Regions from separate parts of the Mesobacillus sp. S13 genome, predicted to be linked through region 2. Evidence: riboswitches for the same ligand, from Rfam matches in the RefSeq annotation. Region 2 holds a riboswitch; the other holds the start of a gene.
The links. A riboswitch is a leader RNA that binds a small molecule or an ion and turns the genes downstream of it on or off. The one in region 2 is predicted to bind cyclic di-GMP.
Positions count from the first base shown of each region.

Region 1: it holds a riboswitch for cyclic di-GMP, as region 2 does, so the genes downstream of both, LGO15_RS19620 (DUF192 domain-containing protein) here and LGO15_RS21780 (OmpL47-type beta-barrel domain-containing protein) in region 2, are expected to answer to the same signal.

Region 1 covers NZ_CP084622.1:3,839,631-3,847,200, forward strand. The annotation lists gene LGO15_RS19605 (TadE/TadG family type IV pilus assembly protein) at 1-215, opposite strand, end outside; gene LGO15_RS19610 (A24 family peptidase) at 212-733, opposite strand; gene LGO15_RS19615 (Flp family type IVb pilin) at 911-1,102, opposite strand; gene LGO15_RS19620 (DUF192 domain-containing protein) at 1,119-1,463, opposite strand; cyclic di-GMP riboswitch class I at 1,557-1,643, opposite strand; gene LGO15_RS19625 (SET domain-containing protein) at 2,058-2,441, shown strand; gene LGO15_RS19630 (PAS domain-containing sensor histidine kinase) at 2,663-4,126, opposite strand; gene hemY (protoporphyrinogen oxidase) at 4,261-5,670, opposite strand; gene LGO15_RS19640 (DUF2705 family protein) at 6,115-6,912, opposite strand; gene LGO15_RS19645 (ABC transporter permease subunit) at 6,928-7,570, opposite strand, start outside.
Region 2 covers NZ_CP084622.1:4,253,638-4,261,207, forward strand. The annotation lists gene LGO15_RS21780 (OmpL47-type beta-barrel domain-containing protein) at 1-3,456, opposite strand, end outside; cyclic di-GMP riboswitch class I at 3,532-3,628, opposite strand; gene LGO15_RS21785 (flagellin N-terminal helical domain-containing protein) at 3,782-4,549, opposite strand; gene csrA (carbon storage regulator CsrA) at 4,695-4,916, opposite strand; gene fliW (flagellar assembly protein FliW) at 4,920-5,363, opposite strand; gene LGO15_RS21800 (DUF6470 family protein) at 5,414-5,968, opposite strand; gene flgL (flagellar hook-associated protein FlgL) at 6,014-6,904, opposite strand; gene flgK (flagellar hook-associated protein FlgK) at 6,915-7,570, opposite strand, start outside.

The sequences.
Region 1 (7,570 bases), 410 kb from region 2:
TCTTTCAGCTGAACATAATCCCTGGCAAACGCAGTGATTTCGGAATCACTTTTACCGAGACCTCCCATCCTGACAGTTTCCTGTGCTGCCATATGAAGATGGGCATAAGAATACATAATCCTCCCGAAATCCAATATGCCGACTAACAGCAATAAAAGAACGGGCAAAACAAGAGCCGTCTCAACGAGTGATTGCCCTCTCTCATCACGTCTCATAGCAAGCCTCCTCCAGATGGGAACACAATGGCGGCCAGAGTTCCAATCGCTATGGCCACCCCATATGGATAGGTCGTGTTCAAGGCTTCCTTATCAAGTCCAAGAGGAACCTTCATACCACTGCGCAGCCCGCCCAGAAACATGCCAATTTGTCTTAGCCTGTTTAGGACACCCTTTCTAAAAAACAGAATGATCAGCGCCATAATCCCTCCAGCAAACGCCATATAAACAGCCGCCGTCAATACAAATACAACTCCCTTTAAGCCGCCGACCACCGCAAGCAGTTTTACATCCCCAGCTCCCATTCCCCCAAGCAAATAAGGAATCAGCAAAATCGAGAAGCCAACTGCTGTGCCTGCAAGAGAAAAGCCAATGCCCTGGATTCCATCAAAGACCGAATGTAAAACCAGTCCCACCAGTAAAAAGGGAAATAAAACCTTGTTATAAATCTTCCGTTCTCTCAAATCAGTTATGACACAAATGACTATTAAGGCTATTAATAAAAAATCAACAAACATCGATTTACCTCATTTCAGTGAGGAGTTTTAAAAAAGCCTCACGTTTTTCAACGCGAGGCTGTTTATGCCTGTACCTCTGATTATAAAAATACTGAATTAACAAGTACCAATCGTATAGTAGATTATAAAATAAAGGCCATTTAAGGTTATTGTTAATCCAGCATTGTACTCTAGTAATTATGGAGTATTGTTCCCTGTTTCTGCGCCAGTTACTGCAGTAACGACATTTTGGAACATTTCAACAATCTCTCCGCGAAGCGTTACAAGTGCTCCAACAACCGCTACCGCAATAACTCCAAGTACCAAACCGTACTCAGTCATACCTTGTCCTTGCTCTTCTGTGAATAGTGCTTTCATTTTTGCTTTCATGTTTTATAACCCCTTTTCATTTAATTAGTTTGATAGAGTGACCGACTTTCGTTCCGGTATTCCGGATCGTACCTTCTGGAAGCTCGAAGACGGAATACGCACCTTTGCAGCGCTTTCCCATTTTCGCAGGCTCTAGTTGTTCTTCCGCGCCTACAATTTCAAAGTTCTCGTTGATGTAAAGAACATCGATGGAATAGTTCATAAAAAAGGTATGGATGGACCGGCAGGGTTGTATGTAGAGACCGTGACCGTCTGGCAAGCTGTCTGTCAGCATCAGCCCTTTGAATCTGCTGAAAAAGGTATCTGCTATTTTTACATTCGCTGCCAAAACTCTGCCGTTCGATTCGTTCACAAGCCTCACTTTGCTTTTCACCTCCGACTGTACAGAAATAAACCCCGCCTTTACCGAAAGGGGGGTTTCTGAATACATACTCCATGTAATTCACCCTGATCTTTCGGTAGCTGGCTGGCTTAGCAATAAATTGCCGTAGCCCCTATAGCTTTGCGTCGCTGGTTTTCACCAGGTTTGCCTTTATCGAGAACCAGTGTATATCCGACTGATCTCTTACCCACATCATAATTATAATCACTCTTCAACAAAATCCACCAAAATACCTGATTTTTCTAAAAATTCCAACACATCTTTCGACTCAGGAAAATCAAACTATTTTTCCGATAGGTAGTGCTTAAATCCCTATTCAGATAATTAACAATATTCACGAATGATTTACTACTATTAAAAAAGGTTTTTTCATGGATAATTCAGCACACTCCATTCGCCGTTTTATAGGTAGATTGATTTGTTTTCTGTTGATTTTTCTTTATCGAATAGGTCATAAACCACTGAATTTCTTGAAAAAAATATGAAATTTATAATAAGTTTGCATTTCTTTTAAAAAACCGTCATGCTTAAGGAGTGAGAAACAACAATGTAATAGAGCGAGCAGGTGAAAAAATGATTCAAGTTAAAACTTCTGAAATTAGCGATGGGGAATTCAATAGAGGAGTATTCGCAACTCGTGATATTGCAAAAGGCGAATTGATTCATGAGGCTCCCGTGCTATCCTATCCGAACGATCAGCATGTTCATATCGAGAAAACGGCGCTGGCGGATTATGCCTTTGAATATGGCATTAATCATTCTGCTATCCTTCTGGGATATGGTATGTTATTCAATCACTCATACGAGCCTAATGCAACGTATGAAATCAATTTCGACAATCACACATTTGATTTCTATGCCTATCGTGATATCAATGCTGGGGAAGAAATTTTCATTAATTATAATGGGGAAGAAGATAATAACGATCCATTATGGTTCAACAAAGAAGATGAATAAAAACAAAAAGCGCAAGCGCCTCGAACAGCCCCGACAAGCGCTGGAGGGCCGACCGGTGAAGTCGTTCTTTGACTTCATTGGGCGGACCGAAGTGACTCGAGGGGCTAGGCGCTGGAGCTGGATTAGGAATACCATATGTAGTTATCCATAACTAAATAATTATATAATTTCCTAAGAAACAACAAAGCGGCTTCCAATTCAGGAAGCCGCTTTTCATTTTCCTATGTCGCCAGGCACTCCAGTTCAACTACGACTGTCGTCCCTTGCCCTTCTTCACTGATGATTCTCATCGTACCATTATGCTCCTGAATGATTTTATTGCTGACAGTCAAGCCAAGTCCGATTCCTTTATCTTTTGTTGTATAAAAAGGCGTTCCGAGATATCTAAGGCGGTCTGATTCGATGCCTGTTCCCTCGTCAGAAATACTCACAATCACTTTCCCCTGACCATTCGGCTGAAGATCAATAATGATTTTTCCGCCTTCAGGCATGGATTCAATGGCGTTTTTCAGGAAGTTTAAAAATACCTGTTTTAGCTGGTGTGAATTGCAAGAAAGCATGACCAGCTGTTCCGGGTAATTTCTAATAATCTGGACATTATGCAGCAAGGCCTGCGGATGGATGATATTGATCGTGCTATCAAGGATTGATTTCAGGTCTTCTTGTACAAACTTAACGGCCTGAGGCTTCGCCAGTGACATAAACTCATTGACAATTGTATCGATCCTGTCGAGTTCATTCATGATGATGGCCAGATAATCTGCTTGCTTCTCTTTATCAAGACAAGTTTGCAATAGTTTCGAAAAGCCTTTCAATGAAGTCAACGGGTTGCGGATTTCATGTGCCACTCCTGCTGCCAGCTGTCCGGTGACCGAAAGCCTGTCCAGGTTCCTGATGGTGGCGTCCTGTTTGACCCGGTCGGTAATATTCCGGCCAACACTGACAAAGGACTCTATCTCTTTTTTCTCATTGTAAATCGGCGAAAAATTATATTCTGTGTAAACCGTATTTTGATTACAGGTCATGAACTTCTTCCGTAAAATCTGCGGCTCACCTGTTTCGATAATTTCCTCCAGCTTTTTATCAAGGACAGACTCTTCCTCTTGCGACAAAAATTCACTTAGACTTTTACCGACAATTTCCTCTGGCTTCAGATTGATTACTTTTTCATGTGAAGGTGATGCATACACGATCACTTTATTCTTATCAATCACCTTGATCAGGTCAGTCGTATTCTCGGTGATCAGTTCATACAATTCCCTTGTCCTATTTAGTTCGCGCTCCATGCTCACTATCTGGGTGATGTCACGATAAATCGCAATGATCGCAATTATTTTCCCGCTTTTATTCCGGAAAGGAGAGTATGAGACCGCAATATCCAGCAGGGACCCGTCTTTATGGAAACGCTGCGTTATCATGTTGGTAAAGGCTTTTCCCTTCTGTACTTCTGAAATGATCCCTGGAACAAAATCAGGATTTGAAAACTCATAGAAAGTTCGCCCAATCAAGTCTTCTTCTGTATAGCCGAAAATTTCCGTGTACTTATGGTTGATTCTTAAAAATCGATTCTCCATATCGACAATAGCAAATCCATCAGCTGTGCAATCCAAAAATAAACTTAGCAGTTCATTAGGATTATAGATTGTTTCATCATCTGTACCGAATATTGGGAAACTATTACGCATAGAGATCTCTCCAAACTGTTTTAGCATTATATGCCTATTTTACAGAAGGTTTAGATTTTTCAAAAGAAGTATTTCTCTATCTTTCTATTAAAAAGTAAAAAACCGCTATCTTTTTTGAAAGATAGCGGCTGAAATTATTCAGAAAGATGGCTGATGACTTTTCCCACTGCTGCCTCTGCCTGATCGATGCACCCAGGGATGCCGACCCCTTCAAATGAACCGCCGGCAAGGTAGACACCCGGGAGCTCATGGCCCAGCTGTTTTTTCACCTGTGCAATCCTTTCAAGGTGGCCGACCGTATATTGCGGCATCGACTTTCTCCACCTTGTGATTACATGAAAAATTGGCTTTGCCGTGATGTTCATCGTCTTATTCAAATCTCTTAGAACGAGGTCGACGATTTCATCATCTGCCAAATCCACCGCTTCCTGATCATCCGGCTTCCCGACATAGCAACGGAGCAGCGCCATATCTTCCGGTGAGGTACCTGGCCACTTCTTATGCGTCCAGGTACATGCTGTGATCCTGAAATCGCTGTTCCTTGAAACGAGGAAACCAGTTCCGTCGATATCTTTCTCAATTGCCGATTTTGGGAATGCCATCGCCACATTTGCCACAGAATTGGATGGCATATTTTTGAAGTCATCCATAAATGCGTATTCGGAAAGCATCTGCTGTGCATGGAAATGATCGGTCGTGATGACAACATTGTCTGCAGCTTCTACATCTCCCGTTTCAAGCAGGACCTGGTAGGTACTGCCTGTCTTTACTACCTTTTTTACAGCCATCTTCTTTATGACCGTTCCCTCTTCCAGGCGGCTTTCAACCCGGTGGATCAACTCCTCAAGGCCTGTTGACAATGAGATGAACATACCTTTTTTAGAACCAGTTTGTTTGACTGTTTTTGGCGGCTTTGGCATTGATTTATTCAGTCCTACGACGAGACTGCGATGCTGTTGTTCGATATCGTAAAAATTTGGGAACAAGGCCATCAGGCTCAGTTCATCAATATCGCCCGCATATATTCCTGATAATAACGGATCAATCAGATTGTCAACCACCTCATCACCCAGCCGATGACGGAAAAAGGCCCCAAGTGACTGATCTGCTTTCGGTGCTCCTTTTGGTAAAATAAAATCCCCCGCTGCCCGCAATTTCCCCAGCGGCGAAAATAAACCCGATAATGCAAATGGGGTTACCTTTGTGGGAATGCCCATGAAAGATCCCTCAGGCATCGTGTGAAGCTTGCCTCTAGCATAAATATAGGATTTACCGGCTGTGTTGGAAATGATTTTATCCTTGAGGCCAACTTCTTCTATCAATCTCATAGCACTTTTCTTTCTCGCTATGATCGAATCCGGCCCTCTCTCAATAACGAATCCGTCACGCTTCTCAGTACTGATGACACCACCGAGACGGTCACTTGCTTCAATCAATTTCACTTTAATGGGCAGTTGCTTTTCCCTGGCTTCCTTTTGCAGATAAAACGCTGTCGCCAACCCTGTAATCCCGCCGCCAACAACAATAACCTTCTTTTCGTCCATTCCGCTCACCTATTCTTTAGTAATGTAATGTATTTTGATTATCCTATTTATGGATTAAGTAGGTATGTGAAGTTTTTAACATATCTAAGTATAGCACCCCACCCGAAAAGGAAGATGGCTGTTTTTTTACTAAAATGTGAACGAGGAGTTTGAGAAAGTATTGGATGATTGCCACGTCGGGGAATTGGGCGGAATCGGATGCGTATTTCATCGAAACTGGTGGCATTCGCTGAATGAAGCGTTTTTTCTTTGTTGAATCAAGATGATCAATCAATCTTGAATGAAATGTACCCTTATAGAGTGTGGGAACGCTGGATAAGGGTACATTTTGTTCTTAAACGTACCCTTATCGTTGCCTGGTGCCTCACATAAGGGTACGTCTACCTCTTAAATGTACCCTTATCACAGACGAAACCCTCGCATAAGGGTAATTTATCCCAAAAATCATATATTCATATCTCTTTTTCGATAAAACACAAAGGTGACAATCGTGAGCCCGGCTAGCAGCAAGAATGACAACGCAAGATACAGTGGTTCGAATCCGCCTTCCTCCAAAACCAGCTTCGCGTCATAATACTTGAATGGAGTCAGGAATTTTAAACCTCTCAGCTTTTCATTCAGGTCGACTGCGACTGAGAGAATGAAAAGGAGGAGCAGGATTCCTGTGGCCAGGGATGTTGCTTTTTTCGCGTTCTTCAAGACAGCAGCGATTGCCGTTCCGATGACAAGGAAGATCAATTGAAGGATGAACATCCCAACCATCAGCAGGATGATGTCCCCCATTATATCCTCCCCTTCCGCATATTTCTGAACCATTCCAACGGAGGAGGCCAAGGTGACTAGATTAAAAACAATTATATTCACGAGGGCGGCCAATAGTTTAGATGTAATCATCTTTGTTCTCGAAATCGGTTTGACTAGCAGGAACTCTACCGTTTTGTCTCTCTCTTCCTTGGCGAGGATGTTCGATCCGAGCATTGCTGCATGGATGGCTGCCATCACGGCAAGGTAAAAAAACAGGACTCCGAAATAACCGATTGGTGTCGACAAATCCAGCGATCCTGTCCCCATGATTGCCTGAAGAGATTTAGGCATATCCGCCATCAGTGCGTTCATCGATTGGCCGGTTCCCTCGAGGCTCGAGTATTTTGCCATCCCCGACGCGACCATGAATACCACGCCAATGCACCAGATGATTAGCGATTTTCTGTTTGCTTTCATTTCTCTTTTAAAAAGATTCACGATTTTCCCTCCTCCCTAAACGGAATGGACATCTTTTTTTCCGTATAAATAGTAACTGGCAATCACCGCTGCCACGATAAACAGCGCCCCAGTCACAAGAAAAGCAGCTTCATAGCTGGCATGCTCCGTGATATATGTCGAGTCAAAGTAATTGAATGGCGTCAAATAACGCAATGCTTCATCATCTGTTGTCGAACTGATCATCCCGAGCATGAAAAATCCGAACACAGTACCGAGCGAGACCGAAATCACCGATTTAATCCTAGGAAAAATCACGGAGATCACGATTCCAAGCGCCATGAATATAAGCTGAAGGAAGAACAGGGAAGCCGCAATCAAGAATAAGGCTTCTTTGTTAAAATCGTCCCCAGCCACGATGGAGGCCATCATAAAGGTCGCTGCGATAAAAACGATATTGGTCAAGGCAAGGGAAACGAGCGCAGCCAACAGCTTGGAAGTAACAACTTGCGCTCTCGTCACCGGCTTGGTCAGCAGGAAATCGGCTGTCTTCTCTCGTGTTTCCTTGGATAAAATCGAGGTGCCCAGGTTCATCGCCTGGATGGCGCCCGCAAGCTTAAGATACAGGAATGCATACGAGAAGAACCCAATCAATGTCGCAATGCTGTCAACCGACAGCCCAATTGCTTTCCGCAACTCT
Region 2 (7,570 bases):
AGATGTGCCTTCAACGAATTCTGAACCATTTACTGAATAATAAGTTGCTGCAACTCCGGTTTCATTATCTGTTGCTGACAATGAAACTTTAACCTCACCATTAATCCAATCTGTTGAAACATCAGACGTAGTCACCGGTGCTTCTTCATCAATGATTAACTTTGCCAATACCGTTTCGGATGGATCAGATTCACCAAACGAGTTACTGTAGGATGTTACATAGTATAGATGGTTGGCATAGGTTAAGTTTTTCAACTGATACGAAAGGTTATTTACTTTCTCCGCAATTAAAACTGGTTCTCCATCAATCAACTCATAAATATTGTAACCATTTGCATAGGTGACAAAATTCCAAGTGATTGTCGCACTTGTCTCACTAGTAAGCTTCAGGTTAGCGACCGGAGCCTGCATTTCTGGGTAAATGATGTTTTCAGTCCAGGTATTAGACACTGGCGACTCTCCAAATCGGTCACTGTAAGCGACAACTTCGAATGAATGAGTCTCTTCTGTAAGATTGTACACATCGTATTTCAGAGCTTTACCTTTATAAAGTAATTCTCGATTTTCACCAACAACTTTATAAACCTGGTAGCCGTTTGCCCATGTTACCTGCGGCCATGAAAGGTTCATATTGTTTGCATTAACTACTTTTCCGGTCAATACTGCCGGCTGCATTTCAGGCCATACCATGGTTAACTCTATTGAACTAGATAACGGGGATTCTCCAAATCGATCACTATAAGAGTGGACTTCGTATTGATAGTCCCCTTCCGGCATATTCGTGAAGGAAACCGAAGTACCGCTAACCGTCCTTAAAAACTCTTTTCCACCGTCTGTAACTTGATAGATATTATAGGTTTTTGCATACTCTGACTTATCCCATCTTAAAATGATGTCATTTCCGTTATTAATAGTATAGTAAGCATCTTCTGGTGCTTGCATAATTGGGAAGACTAAAGTGAATTCTACTGTACTTGCCTCAGCAGACTCCCCGAATCGGTCACTAAATGATGTTACCTGTATTTTGTAATCACCTTCTGGCATGTTTGATAACACAGCTGACGTACTGGTTGCTGTTCTCAATAACTCTCTTTCACCGTTTTTAACTTGATAGATATTATAGGATTTTGCAAATTCGGCAGCGTCCCACTTCAAGTAAATATCATTCCCATTATTAATAGTTTTGCTAATATTTTCTGGTTTTTGCATTTCCGGGAAATTAACGGTCACATTCACTTGAGTTCCTTCACTGGATTCACCAAAGCGGCTGCTGACAGAACGAATGAAATAGACATGCTCTCCTTCAGACACATTGGAAAGAATTTTCCTAGGAGAAGATGAAGAAGACAATGAACCTGCAAAAACTTCCTCGCCATCTATCTGTTCGTAAATATTGTAACCAGTAGCATAACTTACAGAATCCCATGTTAGAGAAACATCATTTCCATTTAAAATTGCAGCATTTACATTTTCAGGTTTCACCATTTCAGGGTGAACTACAGAAATCTTTATAGCAGTTCCTTCAGGGGATTGACTAGAGAAATAGGAATAAGAATAAACGACAAACTCTAGTTCTCCTTCTGGCTGGTTAGATAAATAAACATATGTTGATCTTGGCGAAGACTTCAGAATTTTTTCTCCATCAACAACCTGATAAACTTTGTAGCTTGCTGCATAGTCTACAGCATCCCACTGCAGCTTGATGTCATTACCACTCGAAATTGAATATGTTATATTTTCAGGAGCCGGCATCACATATCCGTCCAGGGTAACCTCTACTGGGCTGCCGATTTTTGATTCACCAAATCTGGAAGAATACGAATATACTTCATACTTGTATTGGCCAGCTTCCAAATTGCTATAAGAGATACTTGTACCAGAAACAAATCTTTTCAGGACTTTTTCTCCATCAAGAATCTGATATACATAATAGCTGTTGGCATATTCAGCCTTATCCCAGCTCAATGTGAAACTAGTTGGGTTGGTCACAGAATACTCTACATTGGTAGGTGGGGCAACATCTGGATGTTCAAGAGCAGTACTGATTTCAAGCCCTTCTTTTGATTCTCCGATTCGAGCATTATAAGCAAAGATTTCATAATGATAATTCCCTTCTGGGAGATTAGTGAAAGTTTTAGTTGTTCCTGTAATTGAATCTTTTAAAACCTTAACACCGTCTATGATTTGGTAGACATTATAATTGCTGGCATTGACAACAGAATCCCAAGTCAGGGTTAAATCATTACCATTTTTAACATTAACAGCACCATTTTGCGGTGCATCAAGTTCATATGTTTCCACTGTAACTGTTAACTTGGCACTATCTTCTGATTCACCAAAACGGTCGCTATATGAGTGGATTTCAAATTGATAGTCGCCACTCTCTTGTTTTTGATAGTTTATATAATTTCTTGTAACTGTATCCTTCAGCACTTTTTCTCCATCAACAATTTGATAGACTTTGTAGCTGTCGGCATAGTCAACTCGATCCCAGCTAATATAAATATCATTAAAGTTCTGCACTTTTGCAGTAGCATTAGGGGCCTGCATTACTACCGGACTAACCGTTAGTGAGATTTCACTGCCTTCTTGTGATTCACCAAAGCGGTCGCTGAAGGAATGAACGATATATTTGTAATCACCCTCAGGCTTATTCACTAACTTTATGTTTGTTGTTGTAACCGTTTCTTTTAATACCTTTTGTCCTTCTATTACCTGATAGACATTATAGCCTTTCGCAAAAGGAACACTGCTCCATTTTAAGGTTACATCCGTTCCGTTAGAAATAGTGAAAGTCGGATTATCCGGCTTTGTCATTACCGGGTGAATAAGTTCAACTGATATAGCATCTGTAAGCACCGATTCCCCGAAATAAGGGTTAGCTGCAGATACTGAATATGTATATGTGCCTGCTGCTGAGTTCGTAAACTTGTAACTATTTGAAGTCGTGGTCGTAAGCAGCTTATTTTCACCATTTTCCAAGACTTCAAAAATAGAATACTCTTGAGCATATTGAGATGATTTCCAATCAAGGACAATATCATTACCATTTTGGATTTTATAAGACAGATTTGCCGGGGCTTCCATTGAAGGATAAACAACATCCAAAGTTATCGGAGCCGATGGCCCAGATTCGAACTCACCGCTCAAAGTGGATATTGTATAGGTATAACTGCCTTCTGGAAGATCATTCAAGCTATAAATATTTGTTTTGGCCGTACCAAGCAATATCAACTGGCCTTCTTTAATTTCATAAACATTATAGCCAGTTGCTCCATATACAGTATTCCATGTGAGTTTTACATCTTCAGGGGATGGATTCACGTAAGCGAGATCCGTAGGGGGTAGCATACTGCTTGCATTGTTAGCGAATGCTGATCCAATTGGCAAAACCAATTGAGCGATTAGCAGCATAACTACTACTAGAGACGGGAATTTAAATAATCTCTTAAACATATTTCTCTCCTTTTGCGAAAAAAGGGCAAACAAAAAGACCTTAACAAGGTCCATAGAAAATACGCTATGTATCCTTGTGGCAACCGGCTGCCATCCACCAAAATAACTAGTAAGGTAGAACAGGCCCGTGGCTTTGCGTCCTATAGTTTCCCATAGTTTGCCTTTTTCACTTGTATTTCACTTTATCATAATACAATAGACCCAATATTAAAAGGTATTTATACCCATAAGTTTTATTTTTAAGAAATTTATAAGAAGTTACTCTTCAATTATTAATCAACAGAAAAAGAGGTTTGTCCATTGGACAAACCTCATAAGTTTAAAATTAACGAAGAAGTTGAAGAACTCCCTGCGGCTGTTGGTTAGCTTGAGCAAGCATAGCTTGAGAAGCTTGAGCAAGGATAGAGTTCTTAGTTTGGTTCATCATCTCTTTTGCCATATCAACGTCTCGGATACGTGATTCTGCAGAAGTTAAGTTTTCTGCAGTAGTGTTTAGGTTATTGATAGTGTGCTCTAATCGATTCTGATGCGCACCGAAAGTGGACCTTGCAGTATTGATAGTATCAATAGAAGTTTCAATGGCTGATGTAGCAGAGGCAGATGATAAAGTTTGTGCTGCAACAGTGAGACCTACTGCAAATACATCGGTGTCATCATCACTAATTACAATATCAATCGTACCAGCAAATACGTTAGTTCCATTAAACTCTGTATCAGAAATGATCTTATCAATTTGAGTTCCCAATTGGGTCATTTCAAGATCGAGGTTCGCAATATCTTCAGTGTTGTATGTGCCGTTAGCTTTCTGTACTGATAATTCTTTCAAACGTACTAGCATGTCACTAACTTCGTTCAATGCACCTTCAGCAGTTTGGATGTAAGAAATACCATCTTGAGCATTCTTAGAAGCTTGTTCTAATCCACGAACCTGACCGCGCATTTTTTCAGAGATGGATAGACCAGCTGCATCATCAGCTGCACGATTGATACGAAGACCTGAAGATAGCTTTTCCATCGACTTCATTTGAGCGTTGTTAGCATTACCTAACTGGCGGTGCGTGTTTAACGCTGCGATATTGTGGTTGATTCTCATTATTTTTTTCCTCCTTGAATGTTTGGTCCACATCCATGTGAACCGAAATGATTAGCTCAGGGAAATAATGTCGGCCGCCCATTTCCCTTTACACTATTATTATCGTCGAACAAATATATTTGTTTAATAGTTTTTAAATCTTTTTTTATTTTTGTGCCTTAAAATTAATAATCAGGTTAGAAATGTCTTTAGAAGCTTGCTGGTTTTCCTCCTGAATTAATTCAAGAATTTCTTTACGAAATATTTCTATATTTCTGGGGGCTTTTATACCTAGTTTAACTTGATCATTTTTTGAGGAAATCACTGTTATTTCAATGTCCTCTCCAATTTTAATGCTTTCCCCATTCTTCCTAGTCAATACAAGCATCTTCTATCCCCCCTTTACTACATCCTTCTTAAAGATTGGGTGTTTTGTTTTATAACCTTCTTCATGTAATATTAATTGTTTCGCCTTATTATTCTTTGAATTAATGATTATTGGAGCTTGCAGGTTCGCTGTTGTTTTTTCAAATGGATCTTCTACAGTAAGAATAGAATATACACTCACATCTTCTTGAGATTTAAGTCCGAGATCCTCTACGAAAGAATCTTCCATTTTAAATTCATATTCCTTAAAAAAGGTAAAGGGATTGGTTACTACAAATGCTACGCTTGGTATTGTTAGTGATTGCATAATATAGAAGTAGTTATCATCCGAAAGTGGAAGTATAACAAACTCCTTTTCATCCGGGAAACCAGGGATTCCTTTGTCAAAGGATAAAACTTCATTGGGATTTATTTCAACATCACCGTGATACTTGGTAAAGATCTTCATTTTTCATCATTCCCTTATTATAAATTGTTCATAACTTATGCCTACATGCTTTACATTTCAAAGTCTATTTTTAAAGCTGGATACTGCTTGAGCGAAATTTCAACCAAACCTGGTGTCGAGGAAAAAATCGGCTTATTTACTTGAGTTTCAATAATCGGCTTATTTACCCTCCAATTAATATCAAGTTTCGTCGGTTCATATTCAATCTTTACACTGCCTGCTGAAGGAATCCATCCTATATTAAATTCTAAATTCGTTGGCTCGCTGTTTCTTTTTGCCTGGGAAGCAAGGGGATGACCACCGTTTTCAATCATCATTAATTCATCACCATCTTGGGCAACACGCGCAAGTCCAGCAAGCCAATCTTGATACCCTTGTTCAGCAGCTTCTTCAATTCGTCTTGAAATATTCTTTAAATCCATATCTTCCCTTGCTTTTGTTTGATCGATTGTTAACTTTGATGCCGTACGCTCAATATCAAGCTCGGCTTTAGGCTGTTGAATATTTAATTCTGCTTTAGGCTGCTCAATTGCCAACTGCGAATTTACTGTCTTTATTTGTATTTGTCCCGATGTAGAATGCAAACGAATCTGCGGTAGTCGCATGAACATTCCCTCCTAGAAAAAAAAGCTATTCCCAATGAGAATAGCTTATCTTAAAAAGTCTAAAAGCGTAGGCTGCAATATTCGTGCACCAACTCCTAGTGCTGCCCGGTGGACACTCTCCTGGGTCTTTAAATCAGTAATGACTTTTTCAATATCAGCATCTTCATTATCTGACAAGACCCTATTTGCAATTACTTCTTGCTGGCTGATACGGTAATCAACCATTTCAAGACGATTATAGCGTGCCCCTAACTCTGATCGTTCGGCGATCAGACTATCAATCTTTTTATCAAGTTCAACTAATACCCCATTTAAATCAGCAGGGGTATTATTTTCAAAGGCAGTTTGTATATTTTGTACCACACTAAATAGCTCTTGGTTAAATACATTAGCAGGATTAACATTCGCTCTTAATGAGACTCCGTGCGATATCTCCACCTTATAGTTATTTATTGATGGGTCTGATAGGTTTGCCGCTACTGTTGGAGGATTTTCAATTGGTACCGGCGGATGCTCGGTGTCCGTTCCATGGAATATATATCGGCCAGACACCTGGGTATTTGCAACTTGCACTAAATCGCTCTTAATCTGTTCGATTTCTCGAGCTACTGCTTCTCTATCAGTCGAACTGAGAGTTCCATTTTTCGCTTGTATCACTAATTCCCGGACACGCTGTAGTCCGTTATTTGCTTGCTCCAAACCAGCCTCAGAATTCTCCATCCACAAATAAAGTTCAGAAAGGTTCCTCTTATACTGCTCAACTTCCGTCAATCCTGAGCGGTAAAACATCCCTTTCATCGCTACAACCGGATCATCGGAAGGCTTAGTAATTTTTTTACCTGTAGAAAGCTGATCTTGGTACTGTCCCATACGGCGGTAGCTTTCGCTTAGGTTTCTTAATGAATTGGAAGAAAGCATTGATTGTGTTATGCGCATTTCATTTCACCTATCTTCCTACGGTTCCCATGCCGTTGATGATTTTATCGAGCATTTCGTCCTGGAGGGTAATCATTCGGGCTGATGCGTTGTAGGCATGCTGGAACTGGATCATATTTGTCATTTCTTCGTCTAATGATACTGAGCTAACTGACTTCCGGCGATTTTCCACCGACTCTCTCAGTGAGCCGCTATTTTGAGTAAGCCGGACAGCTTCTTGCGACTTAACTGCCATGCCGCCGATTACACCTTCATAGTAATTACGGAAGTTGGCTTGTTCGTTATCTCCGGCATAATCAAACTTATCATTAATGATATTTGCAAGCTTTAAGATATTCGTAGAATCACCGATTGTCGCATTCGCAATGTCTGACCCATCAGCAGTTGCGATGTTATCCAAGCTCTGATTGATTGCATCTGCCAACTGAATCCTGCTTGCAAACCCTTTACGTTGAAGATCAGCATTCTCGGAATCAGCAAAAAATGCATTACCAGCCTTCGTCTTGTTAGCAATGTCATTAGGGCTCATTCCTTCCTTGTGCACATTGTTAAACTCCGTCGCAAAGGTAAATGCAAGGTTATCCAACTCGGTGATCATTTCAGGATAAACTCCAGCCACCTTGCCATTTGCTTCATACCCATATGAATCTACTAAAGCTTTAAGCT